2 regions of the Kitasatospora sp. NPDC001660 genome follow, and region 2 is predicted to be linked to the other one. Evidence: riboswitches for the same ligand, from Rfam matches in the RefSeq annotation. Region 2 holds a riboswitch; the other holds the start of a gene.
The links. Region 2 has a riboswitch for magnesium ahead of ACWCXH_RS29470 (magnesium transporter MgtE N-terminal domain-containing protein). Riboswitches for the same ligand answer to the same signal wherever they lie in the genome.
Positions count from the first base shown of each region.

Region 1: it holds a riboswitch for magnesium, as region 2 does, so the genes downstream of both, ACWCXH_RS28540 (NRAMP family divalent metal transporter) here and ACWCXH_RS29470 (magnesium transporter MgtE N-terminal domain-containing protein) in region 2, are expected to answer to the same signal.

Region 1 is NZ_JBSFGU010000033.1:59,582-62,771, forward strand. Features, by position in the region: gene ACWCXH_RS28535 (MgtC/SapB family protein) at 1-89, opposite strand, end outside; gene ACWCXH_RS28540 (NRAMP family divalent metal transporter) at 240-1,883, opposite strand; M-box (ykoK) riboswitch at 2,284-2,460, opposite strand; partial or broken gene ACWCXH_RS28545 (BlaI/MecI/CopY family transcriptional regulator) at 2,653-2,733, shown strand; gene ACWCXH_RS28550 (hypothetical protein) at 2,913-3,190, shown strand, end outside.
Region 2 is NZ_JBSFGU010000036.1:22,592-25,781, forward strand. Features, by position in the region: gene ACWCXH_RS29465 (NRAMP family divalent metal transporter) at 1-353, opposite strand, end outside; gene ACWCXH_RS29470 (magnesium transporter MgtE N-terminal domain-containing protein) at 350-1,717, opposite strand; M-box (ykoK) riboswitch at 2,031-2,211, opposite strand; gene ACWCXH_RS29475 (DUF7873 family protein) at 2,817-3,190, opposite strand, start outside.

The sequences.
Region 1 (3,190 bases), on a different contig from region 2:
CGCCACTGGCGCTCGACGCCGATCAGGGCGCCGCAGGCGACGCCGGTGGCCAGCCGGACCGGGAAGTCGACGGTGGTCAGGGTGTGCACGGCGGCACCTCCTCCACGGGGGAATCGGGGCTGGGGAATCGGGGCTGGGGACAGCATCCGCGGACCACAGCAGACGCTAGGGGAGAGAAGTGAACGGACGGGTGGCGGGCGCGCTGCCCACCACCCGTCCGTTCGAGGGGTTCCGGTGGCTCAGTGGCCGAGGGCGGTCTGCACCACCTTGAAGATGACCATGATCATCGCGATCAGGAGGTAGGTGCGCAGGGCGCCCATGCCGACCTTGCGGGCGGTGGACATGACCGGCTTCTCCAGGGTCTCCAGCGGGGGCATCCGCCAGTTGTCACGCCCGGTGCGGTCGATCGGGTCCTCCTTGGTGCCCCGGCGGCCGAAGGTGAAGAAGTACCCGGCGACCAGCACGCCGGCGACGCCACAGCCGGCCATGATCCACAGGATCGTGCCCGCCTTGATGTCCGGCCACACGACGGAGGCGGTCAGGATGAGCGAGAGGGTGACCAGGACGCCGACCACCGCGGCGGTGAACGCGTTGGTCTTCGGGCCGTTGACCCACGCGCCGAGGACGGCCTTGTCGTTGCAGAGCAGCAGCAGGAAGACGGTCGCGGAGGGCAGCAGCACGCCGGCGAGCACCTGGACGAACTGGGTCATCAGGCCCTGGGCGTAGTCGGTCGAGACCAGCGTGATCGCCGCGGCGACGACCACGACACCGGCGTAGATCGCGTAGAAGCCCTTGGCGCCCGTGACGCCGCGGTGCAGCGAGTGCTTGATGCCGAAGACATCGCCGATGGCGTAGGCGGTGGAGAGGGAGACCGCGAAGGCGCCGATGATCGCGGCGTCCAGCAGGGCGATGGCGAACAGCACGCCCGCGACCTCACCGGCCCTGTCGGCGATGCCCTTCGCGACGCCGGCCGCGTCGGTGAACTGGCCGACCCCGTCGGTGCCGGCGAAGGCGGCGGCGGTGAAGCCCATCATGGCGGCGGCGCCGACGATGACGATCACGATGCCGATCCAGAGGTCTGCCTTCTCGTACTTCATGAACCGCGGGGTGATGCGCTTGTCGATGACGTAGGACTGCTGGAAGAACAGCTGCCACGGGGCGACGGTGGTGCCGACGATGGAGATGATCACCAGCATCACGGCCGCGAGCTCGCCCGCGCCGCCCGGCATCGTGGGCACGACGAAGTCGTGGGCCATCTGCGAGGTCTTCGGGTGGACCGCGAAGTAGATCGGCACCAGCAGGAGCGAGCCGACGCACAGGGTGACCGCGACGCGCTCGAAGCGCTGGAAGGAGCCGGTGAAGGCGGAGGCGACGATGACCGCGGCGGCCAGGACGACCGCGAGTTCCTTCGGCAGGCCGAGGTAGCCGGCGGCCTGCGTGACCCCGATGAACTCGGTGACCAGGGTCAGGGCGTTGAGCAGGAACAGGTCGATGACGCTGAACGCGCCCCAGAACTTGCCGAAGCGCTCCAGGATCAGGCGGGCGTGGCCGACGCCGGTGACGGCGCCCAGACGCAGCACCATCTCCTGGTTGACGTAGAGGACGGGGACGAGGAGGAGCAGCGTCCACAGCAGCCGGGTGCCGTAGTTCTGGCCCGCCTGGCCGTAGGTGGAGAACGCGCCCGCGTCGTTGTCGCCGACCATGACGATCAGGCCGGGGCCGACGATCGCCAGCAGGGTCTTCAGCTTCGCGGACAGGCCCTGGCGCGGGGCGTCATCGAGCCTGATGGTGCCGAGGGCACCTTTGATGTCGCCCACGTGGGCGTCGTCCAGCACCGCGCTGCGCGCGGCGGGAATCTTCGGGTCCAGCATGACGTCTGCCATGGTGAGTCCTCCCCGCCCCCTGCCTTGAGGGGGCCATCAGGGGGCACGCAGCAGTAATCCTCCCTGCGGACGCGCAGCATCGATCCACACGGATGCGCGAGCCGGGACAGGGCCGGGCTCAGGCGTCGTGCGGGCAGGACGATGCGTCAGGCGGCTTGTGTCAGCGCGTGGTTGAGCGGCTTCACGTGGTTGAGCGGCTTCGGCGCAGGACGCAGCGCATGGTGAGCGTTCGCAGGAAAGGTTGTTACCGCGTGCCGGAGGTGTACGAGAGCATGCGGGGGCAGGGGCAACTGTGGCCCGGACTACTGCAGTCCATGTTTCTCGCCTCCTCCCGGCCGGGGGCGCACCGAGTGTGCGCCGCATCGCGACACGGCAAGGAGCGGACCGATCGCGCTGGACCGGTACACCCCAACTCGTCAGAGCTTTGGCACTTCACGGCGTAATCCCCCTGATGCGGGGGAAGCCACTTGGGATCAACCCTTAACTCGGGAAGATCTGTCCTGAACCTGGGCGTCTCTCGACGTCGTCGGGTCAGTGGCCTGTGTCCGTGAAGACGCCTCACCGAACGAGGTGCCTCTTCAAACCTCAAAGAGCATAGCCCCTCCCGGGATGCCCCCGGACTGCTTCTCATGCGATCTTCGACACCTTTGTAGAACCTTGACCAACGGGCTCGACCGAACGGCGGACGGCCTGCAACCACACCGGGCACGGGCGCCGTACCACGAGCGCCGCTCCAGGCAGGAGCGCCGAGGAAGGGAAACGGGCGGTGCTGCGCGGGTTCGGCGATCTGGAGGCCGAGATCATGGACCGGCTCTGGTTCTGGGGCCGGCCGGCCACGGTGCGCGAGGTGGCGTGGTGGGCCAGCGTGTTGGCGACTCCGCCGCTCCCCCACCTGCCGGCGTGCGCGCCACATCCGTGAGCCCGGACGTACTGCTCCGTCCACTGAGTGTCCATCAGACTCTCAGGAAGATCGGTTAGCCTGCCCCGGCACCGCACCGTGCGGTGCACCAAAGGGGGATCGACAACACGATGACCGCGAAGACTTCGCTGAGCACCTGCACCCGGGCGACCGCCGTGGCCGCCGCGGCGGCCGCCGTCCTGGCGCTGACCGGCACCGCCGCCCGGGCCGCCGGGACCGCCGCCCCGGTCTCCGGCACCGAGGCCGTCATCACCGTCGGCCACAACCAGGCCCAGCCGCTCGTCAGCCCCGACGGCACCACGGCGTACGTCGTGGTGACCGGGACGGGCAACGCCGTCCAGGTCAAGGCGGTCGACACCCGGAGCGACGCCGTCACCCGGCAGGTCAC
Region 2 (3,190 bases):
CGGAGGCTGAACTGCTCGCGGATGAGCGCGCCCAGGCCCTTGCCGGTGTGGGCGCCGAGCCGGACGGCCATCTCCTGCACCATCACCAGGGCGATGGTGACCAGCACCATGAAGAACAGCGTGCCGTAGGTGAACTGGGAGCCGGCGCTGGCGTACGTGGCGATGCCGGCGGCGTCGTTGCCGGCGTTGGCGGCGACCAGGCCGGGGCCCGCCACCATCGCGACGGCGGCGAGCCGGCGCAGGCCCTTTCGGCGCCCGGGCCCGGGCGCGGACGTCCCGGGGTCGGACGGCGACGGCGCCGACGTGGCCGCCGGGGGGCCGGCGTCCGGGCGGGTGTCGAGGTCGCGGGTCACTTGAGGAGCCTCCGGAAGTGCAGGCGCCCGCGCTCGGGCAGCAGCGAGTCGAGGATGTCGTCGGCCAGGACCCGGCCGAGGGGGCGGTCGGTGTCGTCGACCACGAGCAGGGAGGTGGCCCGGGCCGCGACCAGGTGGTGGGCGGCCTCGGCGAGACGGGTGTCCGGCCGGACGGTCACGGGCGGGCCGAACTGGGCCCGCCAGGCGACCAGGTCGGCGACCACGGTGGTGTCCTCGGCGACGGTGAGGTCGAACAGCGGGATGTCGCCGACCAGCACGCCGTCGTCGTCGAGGACGGTCACCGCGTCGAGGTCGGTGCGGTGCTCGGCCTGCGCGGCCAGCTCCGCCCGTACCTGGGCGACGGTGTCCGCGCGGCCGGCGGTGACCAGCAGGGTGGTCATCGCGCCGCCGGCGGTGCCCTCGCGGTGGGTGAGCAGGGAGCGCAGCTCGGCCGCCTCGGGCTCGGGCATCCGGGCCAGCAGGTTCTCGCGCTCGCCCGGCTTGAGGTCGCGCAGGGCGTCGGCGGCCTCGTCGGGCTCCATCTCGTCGACCAGGCGGGCGGCGTGCTCGGGTGGCGCCTCGCGCAGGAGGTTCTCCAGCTCGGCGGGCTCCATCTCCTCCAGCGCGTCCGCCGCGTGCTCGGGCTCCAGCCAGCCCAGCAGCTGCTGGCGCTCGTGGCGGCCGAGGTCCTCCAGGATGTCGGCGAGGTCGGCCGGGCGCAGCCGGTGCAGCGCGGAGCGGGAGGCGCGCAGCCGCACCTCGGCGGGGCCGTGGGTGGCCTGCTCGCCGAACGGGGCTATCGACTGCCAGTCCAGGACGCTGTCCGGGGTCGGGCGGACCTGCCAGCGGCGGGGGCCGAGCCGGCGCAGCAGGGTGGGGAGCGAGACGTCGACACCGACCAGGACGGTGCGGGCGGCCAGCGGGGCGAGGTAGAGGTCGGCGGCGCGGGTGACCTGGACGCCGTCGACGTCGACGAGCTGGTGGTCCATCACGTCGCGGGCGAGCAGCACCTCGCCGGGCCTGCGGTTGAAGTCGCGCAGGTCGACGCGGGAGGTGCGCAGCCGGACCTGGCCGGTGAGGATCCGGTCGACGGCGTCGGCGGCGATGAAGGCGCGGCGGCGGCCTATGCGGATGATCAGGCCGGTGACGGGCGGGTAGGGCTCCGGTCCGTAGAGGCGGGCGACCACGTCGACGACGCGGCCCACCTCCTCGCCGGCCTGGTTGGCGACCGGGCCGCCGACCAGCCCGGCGAGGGAGACGAGTGAGGACCGGACGGCCTTGGTGACGGTGGTGCGGCGCTCGGCGGCGTCGGTGCGGTCGCGAAGACGCGCCGTGGCGGACGAGAACAGCGTGGTGGAAGCCACGGAGAAGACCCCCTCGCCCCGGCAGGACGGGGCATCGGGCCGCCCGGTGGCATGCCATCGCCAACCCTGACCGCGGGGCCGGCTCCGGGCACGCGCCGGGGCCTCCCACGCCACGGGGGACGGGAGGGCGGAGCGCAGCGGACCGGTGTCGGTCAGGGAAGGAAGGGGCGCCTCGGGCGGCAGGAGAACGGCGAGGACGACACGGGGAAAGGCCGACTATGGCCAGGACTTCCGTCCATCACGCCCCCCTCCCGATCTCGGCCGCGATCCGGTGCCGCGGCAGCATGGCAGGGGCGGACCGACGTCACCGCCCGGCGCACCCCAGACTCGTCAGAGCTTTGGCACTCCACGGCGTGTCCCCGGTCGGGTCCGGCGGGGAAGCCACTTGGGGTCACCCCTTGGGCCGGGGAGACCTGTCCTGATCCGGAGCGTCTCTCGACGGGTGGGATCAGTGGCCTGTGTCCGTGAAGACGCCTCACCGAACGAGGTGTCTTTTCGAATCCTTGACAGGATAGGGCCTTGTCATCCCCCCAGCACAACCCTTGACCTGAGCTTGACCCCGCCCCGACCTGCGGGGGAGCCGCCGGGCGCACACCGGGGCGCGGCGGGAGCGACCCGGCCGGCCCTTGCTCCCCTCCGCCAGCGGCCGACCCGACCGGAAACGCGAGAGGACCCGGGAGCGTAGCCTGCCCCCGGGCCCCTGTTTGCCGCCCAATTGCGCACACCGGCACGTTTAAGGGTTGCGGATCAGATTGAAATCGACGCGTTCTGCCTTTGAACTACCGTGCCACGGAGCGGCACAGACGGGACTTGAACCCGCATTCGTCGACATGCGTCCACACCCGGTCGATCCGGCGTTCGGCGGCGAATGCTGAGACTGGAGCGAGAGTCTGAGCTTGATGGGGCCCGCCTCTGCCTGGCTTGGGCTACCCCGGCCGGTGGTGCCGGGGGGAGGATTTGAACCTCCACTGTGACCCCTGGTCAGCTTCAACATCAGTGTCAGCTTTTCGCACCGCGCAGCAGCCCCCATCCGGTCTCCCGGAGGGTTCTCGGCGCGCCCGGTGCACCCGCCCGGCTCCCCGGACGGGCGATCATGAGGCTACCGGAACAGGTAGCCGAAGACGGCGTCGCCCACCCGCTGGTCGGTGACCTCGACGGCGTTGGCCTCCTCGCGGGCGAACTTGACGGCCTGCTGGAGCTTCTCCACCCGCTCGGCCAGCTCGTTCACCCGGCGGGCCGGCAGCGCGCCGGAGAACTTCACCGTGGTCCAGTAGCCGACCGCGATGTCCTCGTAGTAGACCTCGACCTGGGCCGGGTGCTTCTCGGTGGCCTCGGCCTTGACGTGGTTGCGCGGCACCTTCTTGGTCCGGATGGTGCGCACCGGCTCGGTCTTCCAGGAGTCGGTGGACGGGTCGAGGTTCCACGATTCGGAGGCGTCCAGCACCGGGAGCTTCTTCACGAACGTGAACAGGT